One region of the Streptomyces inhibens genome, then DNA from elsewhere that is predicted to be linked to it. Evidence: riboswitches for the same ligand, from Rfam matches in the RefSeq annotation. Region 1 holds a riboswitch; the other holds the start of a gene.
What was found. A riboswitch is a leader RNA that binds a small molecule or an ion and turns the genes downstream of it on or off. The one in region 1 is predicted to bind cobalamin.
Positions count from the first base shown of each region.

Region 2: linked by a shared signal. The riboswitch ahead of KI385_RS11855 (cobalamin biosynthesis protein) and the one ahead of KI385_RS14645 (SCO2321 family membrane protein) in region 1 are both predicted to bind cobalamin.

Region 1 is NZ_CP084681.1:3,171,626-3,176,921, reverse strand. Features, by position in the region: gene KI385_RS14655 (energy-coupling factor transporter transmembrane component T) at 1-1,239, opposite strand, end outside; gene KI385_RS14650 (SCO2322 family protein) at 1,236-2,015, opposite strand; gene KI385_RS14645 (SCO2321 family membrane protein) at 2,015-3,322, opposite strand; cobalamin riboswitch at 3,546-3,672, opposite strand; gene KI385_RS14640 (Strvi_7410 family MBL fold metallo-hydrolase) at 3,902-5,020, opposite strand; gene KI385_RS14635 (aldehyde dehydrogenase) at 5,259-5,296, shown strand, end outside.
Region 2 is NZ_CP084681.1:2,543,119-2,548,414, reverse strand. Features, by position in the region: gene KI385_RS11865 (putative cobaltochelatase) at 1-965, opposite strand, end outside; gene KI385_RS11860 (cobyric acid synthase) at 1,021-2,625, opposite strand; gene KI385_RS11855 (cobalamin biosynthesis protein) at 2,622-3,611, opposite strand; cobalamin riboswitch at 3,741-3,872, opposite strand; gene KI385_RS11850 (hypothetical protein) at 4,077-4,517, shown strand; gene KI385_RS11845 (caspase family protein) at 4,523-5,296, shown strand, end outside.

The sequences.
Region 1 (5,296 bases):
GCCTGTGGGTGGGGTGGTAGGTGGGGTGGTTTCAGGGGTACGGCCCTGGCCCGTCGCCGCGTCCGCAGTCCCGGCTCGGCCCGCCGCCTTGTCCGCACGCTCCGCTCGGCTCGTTCGGTCGGCGCGGTCCGCTCGCCCGGCACGGCCGGTACCCTCCGTGCTTCCCGGGGTCGGGGCGGCGAACGCCGGCAGTAGGCCTACGAGAAGGGAGGCGGCCGGCCAGAGGGGGAGAACGGGGGCGGTGAGGGGGACGGCGGGTGGGTGGAGGGCTGCGGGTGCGTAGTCGTTCGCCCACATCATCAGGGCGGCGACGGCGATGCCGGAGCCCGCGACCAGCCAGGCGCGGACGCCCCATCGTTCGGGACGGTAACGGCTGCGTACCGACCGGCGGCCACCGAGCCAGAGCCCGGCGAGCGCGGCGGCCAGTCCGGCGAGCAGCAGCGGCAGCCCGTAGCCGCCCCCTGTGTCGCCCAGCAGACCGTACGTACCCGCGCAGATGCCGAGCAGCCCGCCGAGGGTGAGGACGGAGGTGGTGTGGCGTACGGCGCGCGGCACTTGGGCGGTACGGCCGTAGCCACGCGCGTCCATGGCGGCGGCCAGTGCCACCGAGCGCTCCAGCGCGCCCTCCAGCACCGGCAGCCCGACCTGGAGGAGCGCCTTGAACCCGCGGTCGGGGCGGCCGCGCAGCCGTCGGGCCGCGCGCAGCCGCTGTACGTCGGCGACCAGATTCGGTGCGAAGGTCATCGCGACGACGACCGCGACGCCCGCCTCGTAGAGCGCGCCCGGCAGGGATTTCAGGAGCCGAGAGGGGTTGGCGAGTGCGTTGGCGGCGCCGACGCAGATGAGGAGGGTGGCCAGCTTCAGCCCGTCGTAGAGCGCGAAGATCATGCCCTCTGCCGTGACCCGGCCGCCGATGCGGACGCCCTTCGCCCAGTCCGGCAGCGGCACTTCGGGCAGGGTGACGAGGGTGTGCGTGCCGGGGATCGGCGAGCCGAGGACGAAGGCGAAGACCAGCCGGATGGTGATCACGACCAGGCCGAGCTTGACGAACGCGCCGTACGAGCGGGCCCACGGCGCATCCGTACGGCGGGCCGCGACGACATAGCCGGCCACCCCCACCAGCAGCCCCAGCAGCAGGGGGTTGGTGGTGCGGGAGGCCGCGGTGGCCAGTCCGAGCGCCCACAGCCACCAGGCGCCGGCGTGCAGCGCGGTGCTACGGGTCGCCTGCGGGGCGCTCATCCGCGCCGGCGGCGGGCCTGCCAGACGGCCGCCGCGCCCAGTGCGATGACGGCCGCGATACCGCCGAGCAGCCCGGCGGACGGGCCGCCGTCGTCGTTGCCACCACTGCCGTTGTCCCCGCTGCCTGCGGCGTCACCGCCGTGACCGTCCGCCGCCGTCCCCGAAGACGACGACGCGGACGATCCGGTCCCCTTCGAACCGGCCTCCGTCGAACCGGCCTCCTTCGACCCGCTCACCTGCTCCGCGCACCCCGACTTCGGGTAGCCGGCGATGGCGCACAGCAGCGCGTTGGAGTCGTAGCGCAGCGGGCGGGCGACCGCGGCCAGCGCCTCGCCCGCCGAGGCGTCCTCGGCCACCTGGGCGCACTCCGTCCGAGCCGCCGGCGGCCGTTCGTCGCCGGGCGCGTCCGCGGCGGTGCCGAAGTCGATGACGATGCCGATCCGCTTGCGGCCGTCCTTGGCGGGCGTATCGCGGCAGATCGCCTCGAAGTCGGCGGCCGCACGTGGCTTGCCGGCCGCCGCGGAGTCGGCGCTGACGGTGAAGCGGAAGCCCTCGACCGCGCCGTCGGCCGGCCGCATGGTGGCCGGCCCCTCGGTGGCGTACGCCCAGGAGCCGCCCTTGCCGCCCTTGCCGCCGGTCCCGCCGCCGTCGCCGGTCCCGCCCTTGCCGTCCCAGAAGGACCAGTAGCGGTACTCCTGCGCCTGGGCGGGCCCGGCGGCCAGACCGGTGACCGTGCCGGCCAGCAGCAGCGCGCCGGCGATCCTGGTACGCCGCATCAGAGCTCGTTCTTCTTCTTACGGCCGCTCATCAGGAAGCCGATGCCGGCGCCGATGGCGAGCCCGACGGCGACCACCCACCACACACCGATGCCGCCGCCGTTGTCGTCGGAGTCCTTGGCGTTCTTGTCCGGTGCGGTGGACGGTGCGGCGCTGCCGGCCGGCTTGGGGCCGGTGGCGTTGAGCGCGGCCACCAGATCGGTGCCGCCGAAGGAACGCGGGTCGGTGCCGGTGGCGTGCGCGGTCAGCACCAGCTGGGCGTACGCGGCCGGGCCGCTCTGCTTGGCCCAGTCCGCCGAGTTCTTCTCCAGCCACTTCAGCGGCTTCTGCGCGGCGGCGCCGTGCCCGCCGGCCGCCAGCGCCACCACGGCGTCGGCGGTGTTGCCGACGTCCGGCTGCTTCTCCGCGCCCGGCATCGCGGAGAGCAGATGCTGTCCGTTCTTGTCGAGCTGCGCGACGAGGTAGGCGGCGCCGCCCTCCGCGGCCTGCGCCGGCCCGGTGCCGGCGGGCTTACCGTCCTTGCAGCTCAGCGGCTTGACCGGCCGATCCGCTCCCTTGCCGGCGGGCTCGACGACAAAGCCCTTGCCCAGTGCGCCGGTGGCGGCGGCCGCGGTGGCATCGGCGTTCGGGGCCGCGCCCTTGAGCTGGAAGGTGAACGCGCCGCGCTCACCCTCCTTCGCATGGCAGCCCAGCTGGAAGGTGAGCAGCCCCTCGTAGGGGGTCTTGCCGCCCTTCTTCGACGTCACGGACTCCGGCTTCTCGCCCGCCGCCGCAAGAGCGCCGATGACCACGGAGGTGGAGTTGGCGTCGCTGGGCGAGCCGGCCATCGAGCTCCAGCCGCCGTCGTCGTTCTGTACCGACTTCAGCCAGTTCACGGCCTTCTTCACGGAGTCACCGTGCCCGCCGAGTGCGGCCAGCGCCTGCACCGCGGCCGCCGTCTGGTTGGTGTCCCGCATCGTCTTGGCGTCACAGGCCTTGCCCGGCTCGGCGCGGTAGGCGGTGAAGGAGCCGTCGGCGCACTGCTGCCCGACCAGCCAGTTCACGGCCGACGCCGCGGGCCGTACGCCCACCGTGTCCTGGGCCAGCAGCGCGAGCGACTGCCGCCAGACACCGTCGTACTGCGGCTCCTTGGTGCCGTACAGCCCCTCGGGCAGCTTCTTGGGGGACGGGGTGTCGGCGAACGCGGCGGGGGCAGCGGCCGCGCCCAGCACCACCGCGGCCGCCAGCGCCGTGGCGGCACGGCGCGCCAGGAAGGCGACGGAATGCGTCAAAGGGGCCTGGTGAGCCATGGAAGCCATGGGGGCCATCGGGTCTGGTGCCTCTCGGGTCGGGTCGCGGCGGTGCTACGCAGCCACGCTCGGCCGGCCACCCGCACACCGATCCTCCGATCGGGCGCGGTGGCACCGGGCTCAGCTCCGTATACCTCGACGGTGCCGCGCACCGGCCGTCCGCGCGGGCAGGCGGTTCCGGTGGCGGGAGCCTTGGTCGTGTCCCATCGGGTGCTCCGGCTCGTACGGCCGTGTGTGCCGCGCGGGTCGCGGTGCGCGGACGGGCCGTCCTCACGGTTGCGGGTCAGCGCCGGATTTACACCGGCTTCCCCCGATCGGATACGGATGAAGTTGTCCCGCACACCCTAACCGGCGCCCGGCCGGCCCTGGCTCGCACGTACGAACCGGGGGCGGGCCGGTCCGTGCGGAGATCGGCGGTGGGGCGTCCGTGCGGAGATCGGCGGCCGGAGCGGGCCGGTCCGTGCGGAGACCGGCGGCGAGGGCGGTAGGCGCACAGCCCGACCGGGCCGCCTGCCCGTTCGGCGAGGGCGGTACGCGCACGCCCGGCAGCCGTACACCGTCGGGCCACAGCAGCCACCACGCGCGGCCATCCCGCGATCACACCGCCTGATACCTCACCGGATCCGAACCCGTCACCATCTCCACATACCCCTGCTTCACCAGCCGGCGCAGATGTGCCTCGGCCTCCGAGACGGCGATGTTGCGGGACCCGTAGGGGATCTGCTCCCAGGGGCGGTTCCACTCCATGGCCACCGCGAGCTGCCAGGGGGTGCGGGGTTCGCGGAGCAGTGTGCGCAGGCCGGAGAGCCGGTCCTCGTGGTGGGTGATGAGCTCGCGTACGCGCCCTTCGGCGTCGGTGAAGGCGTGCTGGTGGGCGGGCAGCACCTCGGCGGGGGCGAGTCGGCCGATGCGTTCGAGGGAGTCGAGGTAGTCGCCGAGGGGGTCGGTGCCTTCCCCCAAGCTCTCAACTCTTCGCCCACTCTCGGCTTCGCCCGAGCGGGGGGACCCCCATGAGCAGGGGGGACCCCCATCGTCGTCCGGGTCCTCGTAGAGGCCGATGTGCGGGGTGATGCCGGGCAGGAGGTGGTCGCCGGAGAACAGCCGGCCGAACCCCTGGGGCAGCCCCGAGGGGTGGTCCTCCTCCAGGTGCAGGCAGACGTGTCCCGGAGTGTGTCCCGGCGTCCAGATGGCGCGTACCCGGCGTCCGGGCAGATCGAGCAGCTCGCCGGGGTCGATCTCGCGGTCCGGCAGCGCCGCCCGTCGGCCGGGCAGCTTGCGGCCGCTCCCTTTGGCGCGCGCCTCCCGCAGCGGCGCCAGATGGTCGTCCGGTGCGCCCGCCGTCGTGAGCTTGGCGATCAGGTAGTCGAGCCACCGGCCCGGTTCGGCCTCGCGGGTGCGGCGGACCACCGCGGTGTCCGCGGCGTGCATCGCGATCCAGGCGCCGGACGCCTCCCGGACCTTGGCGGAGAGACCGTGGTGGTCGGGGTGATGGTGGGTGATCAGGACGCCGTGGATGTCGGTGAGGGTGAAGCCGCAGGCGGCGACGCCGGCGACGAGGGTGTCCCAGGAGTCCGGGTCGTCCCAGCCGGTGTCGATGAGCACCGGTCCGCGGTCGGTCTCCAGGAGGTGGACGAGGGTGTGGCCGAGCGGGTTGTCCGGGATGGGGACGGCGATGCTCCATACCCCGCCCCGGTGGTCGGTCACCTGCGTCGTCATCCCGTTCCCCTCTCGGTGTGGCATACACCTGGTCCCCGCCCCCTCACTATAACTAGAACTGGTTTCAATACGGCCTGAAGTGGCCCTTCCTCTCCGGGGAGTTGGGATTCTGCTGCCGTCGTGGACTCCTTCAACTAGAACTGGTATCAGTTCCTGATGCAGTGAGAATTCTGACGCAGCGTCAGACAGTCAGGGAGCACACGTCGGACAGGCGGCCAACCCGCAGGAGGCGGCAGCGATGAGCGACCTCGTCGAGCACGGAAAGCTCTACATAGG
Region 2 (5,296 bases), 630 kb from region 1:
TTACGGCGCCGGCGGTGCGGCAGCGCCAGCAGCGCCGCCTGCCGTACGTCCTCCTCCTGGACGTCCGTCCGCCCCGCCCACGCGGCCAGCGCGGTCGCGGTGCGCGCCATCACGATGTCCGCGCGCATCCCGTCCACCTCGAACGCGGCACAGGTCGCGGCGATCTGCCGCAGCGCCGCGTCCCCCAGCGTCACCCGGGGCAGCAGCTCCCGCGCCCCGGCGATGCGGGCGCGCAGCTCGTCCTCCTCGGCCGCCCAGCGCGCCGTGAAGCCGGCCGGATCGGCGTCGTACGCCAGCCGGCGCCGGACGACCTCCACCCGCTGGTCCGGCTCGCGCGATGCGGCGACCTCGACGGTCAGCCCGAACCGGTCCAGCAACTGCGGCCGCAGTTCGCCCTCTTCCGGATTCATCGTGCCCACCAGCAGGAACCGCGCCGCATGCCGCACGGAGACGCCCTCGCGCTCCACGTAGGAGGCGCCCATGGCGGCGGCATCCAGCAGCAGGTCCACCAGATGGTCGTGGAGGAGATTGACCTCGTCGACGTAGAGGATGCCGCGGTGCGCGTCCGCCAGCAGGCCCGGCTCGAAGGCCTTCACGCCCTCCGACAGCGCCCGCTCGATGTCCAGCGCGCCCACGAGCCGGTCCTCCGAGGCGCCGACGGGCAGCTCGACCATCCGCGTCGGACGGTCCAGGGCGGCACCCGTCCCGTGCGGCCCGTCGGGGCAGCCGGGGTCGGGCGCGGCGGGGGCGCAGGCGAAGCGGCAGCCGCTGATCACGTCCACGGTCGGCATCAGCGCCGACAGCGCACGTACGGCGGTGCTCTTGGCGGTGCCCTTCTCACCGCGCACCAGCACGCCGCCGACCGCGGGGCTCACCGCGTTCAGCAGCAGGGCCAGCCGCAGATCGTCCATACCGACGACCGCGGTGAAGGGGTACTGCGGGGTCGTGTTGTGGGTGGTTGTCATGCCTTGTCGTCCTCCACGTCGCCGACCGGCTCCGGATTCGTCCTGTGCGTACCCTTCATGGCGCCCCCGGAGGCACGAACGGCAGTCCCTCCGGCACCCCCTTCTCGATCAGCCGCAGCAGCGCGTCCGTGTCGGCGTGCTCCTCGATCAGATCGCCCAGGCGGTCCAGCTGTTCCTCGCGCAGCGTGCCGAAGCCGGTGTCCGGGGCCGGTACGAACGCCCGCCCCGCGTCCGCCGCGACCCGCCGCAGGAAGGCCCGGCGGAAGCCGTCGCTCTCCAGCGAGCCGTGCCAGTGCGTGCCCCATACGGAGCCGGCCCGGCAGCCGTCGAGGCTGTGTCCTTGGCCATCAGAGATGAACGCCTCGTCCCCGCCCGTCACTTCGGCGACCCCGTGGTGGATCTCGTACCCTTCCACCGGCTCGCCCAGCGCCGTGCCGACCGGCCGGGCCAGGGTCTTCTCGACCGCGAACCGCACCCGTACCGGCAGCAGCCCCAGCCCCTCGACCGTGCCCGCCTTCGACTCGACCTCGTCCTCGATGCGCTCGCCCAGCATCTGGAAGCCGCCGCAGATGCCCAGCACCGGGCGGCCCTCGGCGGCCCGCCGGGCGATCGCGTCCGCCAGGCCGCGCTCACGCAGCCACGCGAGCGCCCGGACCGTGCCCCGGGTGCCCGGCAGCACCACCAGGTCCGCGTCGGCCAGTTCCTCGGCCCGGTCCACGAACCGCACCACCACGCCCGGTTCGGCGGCCAGCGCGTCCACATCCGTGAAGTTCGACATCAGCGGTACGGCACAGACCGCCACCCGCAGGACGTCCGCGCCGTGCGGCGGCTCCACCACGCTCTCGCGCACCGCGCCGCGCAGGGACACCCGCAGGCCGTCCTCCTCGTCGATGCCGAGGCCGTGCGCGAAGGGCAGTACGCCCAGCGTCGGCCGGCCCGTCAGGCCGCGCAGCATCTCCAGCCCCGGCTCCAGCAGCGTCACATCGCCCCGGAACTTGTTGACGAGATAGCCCGCGACCAGCGCCTGGTCCTCCCGCGACAGCAGCGCGGTGGTGCCGAAGAAGGAGGCGAACACCCCGCCGCGGTCGATGTCGCCGACCACGACGACCGGGATCCGGGCGGCCCGGGCGATACCCATGTTCACGATGTCGGTACGCCGCAGATTGATCTCGGCGGGGCTGCCGGCGCCCTCGCAGATCACCGCGTCGTGCGTCCGCCGCAGCTCGGCCAGGCAGTCGGTCACCGTCCCCAGCAACTGCTCCCGGTGCCCCGCATACTGCGTCTTCCCGGGGGACGACCCCCCGGACCCCCCGAAGTACCCACGGGCACTGAGCTCACCCACCGGCTTGCCCAGCAGCACCACCTGGCTGCTGCGGTCGCTGCCCGGCTTGAGCAGCACGGGGTTCATCAGCGCGGTCGGCTCGACCCGGGCGGCGGCGGCCTGCATCGCCTGCGCCCGCCCGATCTCCGCGCCCTCCCGCGTCACGAACGAATTGAGCGACATGTTCTGCGCCTTGAAGGGCGCCACGCGGATGCCCTGCCGGACCAGCCAGCGGCAGATGCCCGCCGTCACCACGCTCTTGCCGGCATCGGACGTCGTACCGGCCACCAACAGGCCACCGCCGACGGCTCCGCCGGCCGACTCGAACCGCCCGTTCATCGGGGCTTCCTCCCGTTTCCAGTGCCGTGTCGCAGCGCGCCGGCCGCCAGCCGTCCCGCCACCGTCGCCGCCAGCGCCATGACGCTCACCCGGCGCGAGAGCCGTACCGCCCGCTCGATATCGGGCACGCCGACCGGCGGCGCCCCGCCGTTGAGCACCGGACGGTGCTCCACCCGCCCGCCGTACGCCAGCGTGCCGCCCAGTCGTACGCCCAGCGCGCCCGCGAACGACGCCTCCACCGGGCCCGCGTTGGGGCTCGGGTGCGCCCCGCCGTCCGCCCGCCAGGCCCGCAGCGCGCCGCGCCGGTCGGGGCCCGCGAGCACGGTCAGTGCGGCGGTCAGCCGGGAGCCGGGCCAGCCGGCGAGATCGTCGAGCCGGGCCGAGGCCCAGCCGAACCGCCGGTAGCGCGGCGACTTGTGACCCACCATCGCGTCCAGCGTGTTCACCGCCCGGAACGCCACCAGGCCCGGCACCCCGCCGAGTGCGCCCCACACCAGGGCGCCCACCACCGCGTCCGAGGTGTTCTCGGCGACCGATTCCACCACCGCGCGGGCCATCTGCGGCCCGTCCAGCGCCTGCGGATCGCGCCCGCACAGATGCGGCAGCCGCTCCCGCGCCAGGTCCGGATCGCCCACGGTCAGCGCACCGCCGATGGCCCGCGCCTCCCGGCCGAGCGAGGTACCGCCCAGCACGGCCCAGACCGTCGCCGCGGTCAGCGCCACCTGTGCGCCATTACGGAGGAGGGACGGTGCGCTGCCCCGTACGGCACGCTGAAGCAGCGCGGCACCGGCGGCCGCCCCACCCGCGCACAGCACGGCATGGGCCGCCCCGTACCCGCGGTGATCGCGCCACAGCCGGCGCTCGACGGCACCCGCGGCCCGGCCGAACGCGGCCACCGGATGGCCGCGCCGAGGATCCGCCGCGATCAGGTCGCCGAGAAAGCCGAGGGCCGCGCCGCACGCATATCCCGCGTGTTCGCCGCGCATCGGATCAGACCGCCGTCAGGCCTCGAAGGGGCCCTGCGGCAGCGGGGAGTGGAGCTCTCGAACGGCGGCCGGGCATGGCGGTATGTCCTCACTCAGGGTCCGCGCCCTGGCTCGACGTGACGGCGACAAGAGTCTCCTGGCTCCCGGATCGGCGCTTCCCCCGGCCTTCCAGCCCGTACGAGCACGAGCCGTGGCCTTCGTCGGAGGAACGCTCCCCGGTGACAGTGGCGGGACCGCGCCGGATTCTCACCGGACTTCCTCATCTGTCGCCGATTGGCTCCGGCAGTCCACCACGCTCCGCGAATGCCCGTCAACTCACTCTTGACCTGCGACGCTGCCCTGTGGCAGGCGCTGTGGTGCACGCCACAGGGTGGCTGTCGCGTCACGGACGGTTGCCTGCGCACCTGATCCCACGTCACTATCTGGTGCACGGCGGCGATGGGGCCGCCGGAAGGGGGCTGGGGGATGCCGGAGAGCGCCGATCGTCATGAGATCCGGATCAGGATCACGGGAACGAACAATCCGCAGCAGGACATCGACGACCTCAGGGCGTGGCTGGAGCGCGAGCCCTGGCTGAACCGGCAGGAACACGGCTGGGAGCAGCGCCCGCATCCCGCCGACGAGCGGGACCACACCGCGGACGGGCCCGATCTGGGCGATATGGCCGTGGGCGTCGACGATCTGATCCTGGTGATCGTGGGCGCGGTCGCCGCCGAGCTCACCAAGGGGATGACCATCGCGCTACGGGAGTGGCTGCGGCGGCGCAGGGAGGAGCGCGCCGCGGGCGAGGCGCCCGCCGTCTCCGTAGGCACCGACGGCGAGCTGAGCGCGGTCGGCGACGCCGGCCCCGAACACCCCGATCCTGGCAGCCCGGCACAGGAGAGCGGCAGCACCCGCGAGGACTGAACCGGATGTCCGAATACGACGCACGGGGAAAACGCAACCGGGCGCTGCTGGTCTGTGTGCACGACTACGAGACGCTGACCGGCCTGCCCGCGGTCGAGGACAACGCCGAGGAGCTCGCCCGCGCACTGACCGGCACCGACCTGTTCACCGCCGACGAGGTCACCCTCTGCCGCCCCAGGGAGCCCTGGGAGGTGGGACAGGCGCTCAAGACCGCCGCCGACGAGGCGCGCGGTCTGCTGCTGGTGCACTTCTCCGGCCACGGCTGGATCGGCAGCGACGGCGGGAATCTGCAGCTGATGGTCGGCACCTCGGTGCCCCAGCAGAGCCACACCACCGTCTCCTGGCAGGACATGGTGCTCTCCTGCCTCGACAACGCCCGGGCCGAGCGCATCGTGATCGTCCTGGAGTGCTGCTACTCGGGCAACGCCGACGGGGCCTTCCACTCCCTCGGCAAGCCCATGTCGCTGCTGATGGCCGCCCAGCCCAACCGCCGTATCTTCAGCGGCGAGGAACCGGCAGGCGGCACCCTCTTCACCCGCGCCCTGGTGCAGATCCTCGAACGCGGCATACCCGGCAAGCGCTTTGTCACCTTCGAGGACCTCGTACGGGCACTGCGCGAACGGCTCGCCGACGCGCAAACGCCGATGGGCGACGTATGGCAGCCCCGCTCGGCGAAGCAGAACACCGTCGATGACGTCATCCTGTCCTTCGCCACCCCCGAGGTCCGGCCGCCGACCCCGCCGCGGATCCGCTTACGCCGCTGGTTCAACCAGCACATC